2 regions of the Microlunatus elymi genome follow, and region 1 is predicted to be linked to the other one. Evidence: riboswitches for the same ligand, from Rfam matches in the RefSeq annotation. Region 1 holds a riboswitch; the other holds the start of a gene.

Evidence for each region. A riboswitch is a leader RNA that binds a small molecule or an ion and turns the genes downstream of it on or off. The one in region 1 is predicted to bind FMN.
Region 2: it holds a riboswitch for FMN, as region 1 does, so the genes downstream of both, ribD (bifunctional diaminohydroxyphosphoribosylaminopyrimidine deaminase/5-amino-6-(5-phosphoribosylamino)uracil reductase RibD) here and pnuC (nicotinamide riboside transporter PnuC) in region 1, are expected to answer to the same signal.

Annotation. Positions count from the first base shown of each region.
Region 1 is NZ_CP041692.1:3,714,984-3,719,144, forward strand. Features, by position in the region: gene FOE78_RS16650 (hypothetical protein) at 1-109, shown strand, start outside; gene FOE78_RS16655 (PH domain-containing protein) at 111-545, opposite strand; gene hisG (ATP phosphoribosyltransferase) at 562-1,407, opposite strand; gene FOE78_RS16665 (phosphoribosyl-ATP diphosphatase) at 1,472-1,744, opposite strand; gene pnuC (nicotinamide riboside transporter PnuC) at 1,741-2,463, opposite strand; FMN riboswitch at 2,561-2,695, opposite strand; gene mshC (cysteine--1-D-myo-inosityl 2-amino-2-deoxy-alpha-D-glucopyranoside ligase) at 2,831-4,084, opposite strand; gene FOE78_RS16680 (SCO1664 family protein) at 4,144-4,161, opposite strand, start outside.
Region 2 is NZ_CP041692.1:7,397-11,557, forward strand. Features, by position in the region: gene FOE78_RS00040 (SipW-dependent-type signal peptide-containing protein) at 1-194, shown strand, start outside; gene FOE78_RS23705 (signal peptidase I) at 194-1,225, shown strand; FMN riboswitch at 1,649-1,778, shown strand; gene ribD (bifunctional diaminohydroxyphosphoribosylaminopyrimidine deaminase/5-amino-6-(5-phosphoribosylamino)uracil reductase RibD) at 1,898-3,115, shown strand; gene FOE78_RS00055 (riboflavin synthase) at 3,120-3,770, shown strand; gene FOE78_RS00060 (bifunctional 3,4-dihydroxy-2-butanone-4-phosphate synthase/GTP cyclohydrolase II) at 3,767-4,161, shown strand, end outside.

The DNA.
Region 1 (4,161 bases):
AGGCTCCGGCGGCAAGGCGGTGACCACCGCCCGCAGCAATCCGGCCGCCGACGAGGATCCCGAGATGGCGGAGATCGAGGCGTTGCTCAAGTCCCGCGGCATCGACTGATTCAGGAAGGGCTCTGGGCTCGGGCGTGCAGTTCACGTAACGCGGTCACCGCGCGCACCGATCGGTCACCGTCGGTGCGCTGGATGCCCAGCACCAGCTGACGATGCGGATCGTCGGGGTCTCCGACCAGCAGCGTCGGCCACGGATCGCCCTGCCGGTAGATCACCGCATGCACCTGACGCCAGGCCAGTCGATGGGTACGGATCCCGTTCCGCACGGTGACGACCTCGGCGTCGGCGCGGACCACACTCAGGGCGACCATCGCGATCACCGCGATGATCGCGGCCAGGAACACCAGCAGGGTGAGGATCTGGAACACGGTGAACTGGTCGCGCAGGTGCTGCGGCAGCGCGAACCAGCCCAGCACGGCGACGGCCAGCAGCGCGGCAGCGAAGGCGCCGCCGACGATCCGCAGTTTGCGCGGGTAGCAGACCATGATCGACTTCGCCGGCTCAGAGCCTGCTGGCGGCGATGTCGGTGACCAGGATGGCCCGGGCGCCCGCCTCCCACAGATCGTCCATCACCTGCTGGGCCTGCTTGCGCCGGACCATCGCGCGGACCGCGAACCAGCCCTGGCGAGCCAGCGGCGAGACCGTCGGAGCCTCGAAGCCCGGGGTCAGTTCGCAGGCCTGGTCGAGATGATCTTGGTCGACGTCGTAGTCCATCATCACGTACGTCCGGGCGATCAGCACGCCGTTCAGGCGTCGTACGAGGTTGTCGAAGCCATCGGGCACGTTCCGGCCGGCGGGCTTGATCAAGATCGCCTCGGAGGTCAGGATCGGATCGCCGAACACCTCCAGCCCGGCCTGCCGCAACGTGGTCCCCGTGGAGACCACGTCGGCGATCACGTCCGCGACGCCGAGCCGGATGGCGACCTCGACCGCACCGTCCAGATGGATCAGCCGCGGTTTGATCCCGCGCGCGGCCAGGTGCCCCTCGACCAGACCCGGATAGGACGTGGCCAGCCGAACGCCGTCGAGCTGATCCTCGGTCAGGCCACTGCCGGCCGGGGCCGCGAACCGGAACCGGCTGCGGGCGAATCCGAGCCCGAGCACCTCGTCGGCCGCCGCCCCGGACTCGATCAGCATATCGCGGCCGGTGATGCCGGCGTCCACGGTGCCCTCGCCGACGTAGGTGGCGATGTCGTTGGGCCGCAGGTAGAAGAACTCGAAGCAGTTCTGGTCGTCGAGATGGACCAACTGCTTGGAGTCCGAACGCTGGCTGTAGCCGGCTTCACGCAGGATGCCGGCGGCACCTTCGGACAGGGAGCCCTTGTTGGGCACGGCGATCCGCAGCAGCGGGCGGTCGGAGGTCACGAGTGAATCCTTTGAGCTGGTGGCAACGGGGCGGGGCCGATCGGGTCTACAGGTGTCGGTAGACGTCGGTCAGGTCCAGGTCCAGCGCCAGCATCATCACCTGCAGATGGTAGAGCAGCTGACTGATCTCCTCGGCCGCCGCCGCCTTGGGTTCGTGCTCGGCCGCCATCCACACCTCGGCGGCCTCCTCGACGATCTTCTTGCCGATCTCGTGCACCCCGGCGTCCAGCCGGGCCACGGTGCCCGAGCCGGGCTCACGCAGCCGAGCCTTCTCGGACAGCTCGGCGAACAGGTCGTCGAAGGTCTTGGTCGTCGTCACGCCGACAGCGTAGTGCCGGCCGACTTGCGGTCCTCAACGCCTGCCGGTGGCTGGGACGACGGAGGCTGCTGCTGGCGCTGGATCTTCCACCAGGACACGAAACCGGCGACCACCACGGCCGCGTAGACGATGTACATGATCGCCGACGGATAGAGCTGGGCCTTGAACAACAGCGGTACGCCCACCGCGTCGACCGCGATCCAGATCAGCCAGAACTCCGTCCAGCCGCGAGCCATCCCGTACGTGGCCAGGATCGAGCCGGTCAGGATCCAGGCGTCACTGGCCGGACCCCACGAATTCAGCGCCTTCAGGGCGAAGTAGAAGATCACCCACAGCACCACCGCACCGATGATCAACTGCAGGCGTTCCCATCTGCTGGCCCAGCGGGGCTGCACGGCCACGCCCTCGCCGCCGTGTGCGTGCCGGAACCGATACCACTTCACCCAGCCGTAGACGCTGACGATCAGGAAGAACACCTGGCGTCCGGCCTGCCCCCACAGGTTCAGGTCCTGCGGGGTGTTGAAGGTGGCGCCGAGGAAGACGGTGAACAGGATGATGTTGCCGACGATGCCGATCGGCCACGCGGCGACCTTGCGATACATGCCGAGCAGCGCGCTGGCCACGCCGAAGCCGTTGCCGATGATCTCCCGCCACAGGATGCCCGGGCCGATGTTGATCTTGGCATTCACCAACTGCGTCAGCAGTTCGGAGAGGTTCACGTCCGCTTCCTTCCGGTCCGCTCGCACGCGGACCGGGGTACGAGGTCGGCTCGTACGCGGTCCGTGGCGCCCGGCGGCGCCACGACGTACGGCAGACCCGCGGTTCCTCCCATCCGGACTTTCACCGTCGGTCGTGGAATTTCACCACATCAACCGAACCCGATCGCTCGATCGGATCCGGGTCGCGGACTGTCACCGCCGGTTCGGAATTACACCGACCCCGGAACCACGCGCGAGTCACAAACTCGTCGCCTCATTGTGCACCAACGGCGCACACACTCCACCAACCGTCTCGCCCGCGCCCCTATTCCCACCGACTTGTCAGTCGCCGGTTTGGCTATAGCAACACCAGCGACTGACAAGTCGGCTAGAGGCGGATGCCGAGGAGCGCGTCTACGGCCTCGGCGACCTGGGCGGGGGCGTCGGCATCGTCGCCGTCGATGGCCAGCGAGGCGCCGGCCCAGGCGTCGACGGCGGCGACCGCGGTGGGTGCGTCGAGGTCGTGGTTGAGGGCGGCCCGGAGCTGGCCGATCACTCCGGCGGCGGACAGACCGGCCTCCAGACGTACGGCTTGGCGCCACGTGTCCAACCGCTGCTCGGCGGACTTGAGCAACTCGTCGGTCCAGGACCAGTCATCGCGATAGCGGTTGACCAGCAGCGCCAGCCGGATCGCCATCGGGTCGACGCCGGACTCCCGCAGGGTTGAGACCAGCACCAGATTTCCCTTGGACTTCGACATCTTCTCGCCGTCCAGCCCGACCATGCCGGCGTGCACGTACGCCCGGGCGAACGGCTTGCCGGAGGCCACCCGGGCCTCGGCCGCACACATCTGGTGATGCGGGAAGATCAGGTCGCTACCGCCGCCCTGCACGTCGAAATCGGTGCCCAGATACTCCAGCGCGATCGCGGTGCACTCGATGTGCCAACCCGGCCGGCCGCGGCCGAACGGGCTGTCCCAGGCGGGTTCGCCGGGCCGGGCCTGCCGCCAGACCAGGCAGTCCAGCGGGTCCTCCTTGCCGGGCCGATCGGGGTCGCCACCGCGTTCGGCGAACAGCGGCATCAGCTGATCGCCGAGCAACCGGGCCAGCTCGCCGAAGTCCTGATCGCTGGCCCGGCGGAAGTAGAGGTCGGGGTATTCCGGATCGTCGAGGGCGTAGATCGCGTCGTGCTGCTGCAACTCCTCGATCAGGTCGATCACCAGTCCGATCGACTCGACGGCGCCCTGGTAGCGATCCGGCGGGATCACGTTCAGCGCCTCCATGTCGTCGCGGAACAGCTGGATCTCACGGGAAGCCAGCTCGGTCCAGTCCTCGCCGGTCGCCTCGGCGCGCTCCAGCAGCGGATCGTCCACGTCGGTGATGTTCTGGACGTAGCGAACGTCCAGGCCGTTGTCCCGCCAGATCCGATTCAGCAGGTCGAAGGTGACGTAGGTGTTGGCGTGGCCCATGTGGGTTGCGTCGTACGGGGTGATGCCGCAGACGTACATCCGAGCGGTGCCGTGCTTGGGACCGAGGTCGACGACGGCCTGAGCCACGGAGTCGAAGATCCGCACCTCGGTGCCGGAATCGGCGGCTTCGGCGGCCGATAGACGGGGAACCGACGGGGCTTTCCAGGCCTGCATGATCGCAACCCTACCGACCTCGTACGGCGTGGCTCGCGGCCGGTCCGGGCTGCGAAATCTCAGAACGGCGGCCAGGG
Region 2 (4,161 bases), 1.4 Mb from region 1:
GCAGCACCTTGACCGGCACCGGAACCAGCTTCGGCAACAACCTGATCGGATCCAGCGCCAACCCGCGATCGCTGGCCGTCAGCGGATCTGAATCGCTGTGCATACAGGTGACACTGCCGAACTCGGCGACCTCCAGCCTGCAGGGCACCAGCAGCAACGTCACGCTGACGTTCAATGCCGAGCAGGTGCACTGATGCGGCGAGTCGCGTACCGCTTCGGCGATGCCGCCCTGTGGTTCGTGGCGATCATCGGCTGCTGCTGCCTCATCCTGATCTTCGCTGGTCTCGCTCTCGGCACTCATCCGTTGATCTTTCGATCGGGCTCGATGTCGCCGACGATCACCGCCGGAAGCCTCGGCGTCGCCCGCGAGGTCCCCGCCGACAAGATCGCGATCGGCGACATCGTTTCCGTTCCTGCACAGGGATCCCGGGTCACCCATCGGGTGGTGTCGGCCCACCTCACTGATGGAGTTACCGAACTCCACCTCAAGGGCGACGCCAATCATCAACCCGATGAGCAGACCTACCGGGTCGAGGAGGTCGACCGGTTGTGGTTCGCCGTTCCTGGACTGGGGTACGTGGTTGCCTGGCTGTCCCGGCCGCCGGGGGTGTTCGTGCTCGCACTGTACGCCGCGGTGATGATCGCGATCTTGATCCGACGGCCCGGACCGCGATCGGAGGACGGCGATCGATCGGGCGACGACAGCTCGACCGGACCCGAAGAAGTTGATCATGATCGGCGGGCCGCGGGGCCACCGGCCCGACGTGTCGCCGATGTCCGTGCAGCGCGCCGCGCAACAGGGCGGATTGCTCGGCGCGCACCCGTGGCAGCGTTCGGCGTCGTACTGATCGGGATCACGACTGTGATGGCGAGACCGAGTTGGGCGGCGTTCACCGACCCGGCGCCGATCTCGGGTGCCACCCTCAGTGCGTACACGATTCCGGCCACAACCCTCAGCTGTGGCACGCTCGCGGTCGGAGCAGTCACCTTCACCTGGACGGCAGTTCCCAACGCGACCAACTACACGCTGCATTACGGATCCGGAGGCGTACAGACAGCCATCGTCTCGGGCACCAGTCGGCGAGTGACGGGCGTGATCGCCAGCGGCACCGCCTGGGTGGAGGTCAATCGCTCGTTCGGGACCGGGAGCACGACCTGGACCTCGGCCCAATCCAACCGCCGCACCTACAGCATCACTGCAGCTGTGATCGCTCTGTGCAGCTGACCGGGCCGTCGTCTCCCTCCGCCACCTGCACCCGCCGCGCCGGTGGATCGCAATCGCAGGAGGTTCGGCACCCATACCCGCCCCAGAAGCGCCAGAACCTCCTTCGATCTGCTCAGCCGAGCACAGCGCGGATCCAGGTTGAGCCGATCTGCCGGTGAGGGTGAGCGCTGATCAGCTACCCGGCCCCGACATCGCCCGGCCCGGGACAGCCGCGCGCAGAATCTTCTCCCGCTGCCGATGTTTCGGGTGCGCGGGGCGATTTCGGGTGCGCGGGGCGAGTTCGGGTGCGAGAACTGGCCGGGCCCGGATCTCGATGACCCGGCCGGAGCTCGGTGGATGCCGCCTGATCCAGACCCAGGGTCGGATGCTGGTCGGGTGAGGTGCGGAGTTGCACCGCGTGCAAGACTGTTCAGCGGAAGAACTTTGCGTGCTCTGGGGTCGGTGTAACTCCGAGCCGGCGGTAACAGTCCGCGACCCGTTCACAGCCAGTGAGCGGTTGATCAGGTGAAACTCCTGGACCGACGGTGAAAGTCCGGATGGGAAGCGCACGCGGAGAGTCGATGCCGTTCTTGTTCGGTGTCGGTGCTGCCGGCTATCCGCCGCTGCTCATCGATCACCATTCCAGACGGCCGATTTCTCTGACGCCCCGGAGTCCGTCGGACCGAGGGAGCGATGATCACCGAACAGTACGAAGCAGACGCAGCTCAGCCGTACGACGCCGACGTCCAAGCAGCCCGTCACGACGATGCCGCGCGGGCCCGTCGCGTCGATGCCACGGAGCCGACACGGTACGAGAAGCAGGCGATGGAGCGAGCCCTGGAGCTGGCGCGCACCGGCGACTTCCGCCGCCGCGGCGGCAACCCGCGGGTCGGCTGCGTGGTGCTCGACGCGTCCGGGGTGCCGATCGCCGACGGACATCATCGCGGTGCCGGGGAGCCGCACGCCGAGGTGGTCGCGCTGGCCGCGGCCGGATCGGGCGCCCGCGGCGGCAGCGCCGTCGTCACCCTCGAACCCTGCAACCACACGGGTCGCACCGGCCCGTGCACCGAGGCGCTGATCGCGGCCGGCATCTCACGAGTGATCTTCGCTCAGCCCGACCCCAATCCGTTGGCGGCCGACGGTGCGCAGCGACTGCGAGCCGCCGGCGTCACCGTACTGAGCGGATGGCGGGCTGCCGAGGCGACCAAGATCAACTTCAAATGGACCTTCGCTCAGCAGCACCGCCGGCCGTTCGTGCGGCTCAAGCTGGCCAGCACCTTGGACGGCCGGGTCGCGGCCCGTGACGGCAGCAGCCGGTGGATCACCTCGGCACCTGCCCGCGCCGACGGGCACCGGCTGCGGGCACACTGTGACGCCGTGCTGGCCGGCACCGGCACGATCCTGGCCGACGACCCGCGGCTTACCGCCAGGCCCGGTAAATCGGTGGAGTCGCCGCAGCAGCCGGGAGCGGTGATGGAGGAGGCAACCGTGGGCGGCGAGATCGAGCAGCCGATCAGGGCGGTCTTCGGCACCAGCGCGCTGCCGCCCGACGCGATGATCTTCGACGACGCCGCCGAAACGGTCCTGCTGCGGACCCGTTCGCCGAAGCAGGCCCTGGCCGAGTTGCGTGGGCTCGGGGTTTCGTCGGTGCTGATCGAAGGCGGGCCGGGCGCCGCCGCGGCGTTTCTCGAAGCAGGGTTGGTGGATGAGGTGATCAACTACGTCGCCCCGGTGATCCTCGGGTCCGGGCCGGCGGCGGTCGGCGATCTGGGAATCGACACCATCGCCGACGCCCTACGCGGCCGGATCACCGACGTTCGATCCGTCGGCGACGGCACCGACCTGTGCGTACGCATCACCACCCGGTTGGCGACTGCCGACACCAAAATTGATCATGAAATCGAGGAGTAGAACGATGTTCACGGGAATCGTCGAGGATCTGGGGCAGGTCACCTCGTTGACTCGGCTGGGCGACTCGGCTCGGCTGGCAGTGCGGACGAAGTTGCCGGTGCAGGATGCGACGTTGGGTAGTTCCGTCGCGGTCAACGGCGTCTGTCTCACCGTGGTGGAACAGACTACCGACGGTTTCGTCGCCGACGTGATGGCCGAGACGCTCTCCCGGAGCACGATCGGTGATCTTGGTCCGGGCGATCCGGTCAACCTGGAACGAGCCATGCCCGCCGACGGCCGGCTGGACGGCCACATCGTCCAGGGTCACGTCGACGGGACCGGGACGGTCATCGAACGCATCCCGGGCGAGCGCTGGGAGGTGGTCCGAGTCGCGCTACCGGCCGAGCTCGCCAGATACGTTGCAGAGAAGGGATCCATCGCGATCGATGGCACCTCGCTCACGGTGGTCGAGGTGACCGACCGACCGGCGGCCACCATCTCGGTCGCACTGATACCGGAGACTCTGGCGCGGACCACCTTGGGCGCACTGCCGGTGGGCGGCCGGGTCAATCTGGAGGTGGATGTGATCGCCAAGTACGTCGAACGGCTGATCACGGCCCGGCCGGCGCCGCACCCGGCCGACGACGCCGCGGCGCCGGAGCGGCAGACATCATGATCACCGGGACCCGAATCCCGGGACGGTCGGCGTTGTCCGACCCCGGGAATGTTGATCCTCATCTGCAGCGAGCCGACGACCGGATCGAACGTGCGATCGCGGCCGTCGCCGCCGGCCACCCGGTGGTGGTGGCCGACGACGAGGACCGGGAGAACGAGGGCGACCTGATCTTCGCCGCCCAGAAGGCAACGCCCGAGCTGATGGCGTTCATGATCAGACACGGCTCCGGCGTGGTCTGCGTGCCGATGACCGGCGATGATCTTGATCGCCTGGCGATCGGGCCGATGGTTGCCCGCAACGCCGATCCGATGCGGACCGCGTACACGATCACGGTGGACGCGTCCCGGGGCGTGACCACCGGCATCTCGGCGGCAGACCGAACCCGTACGGC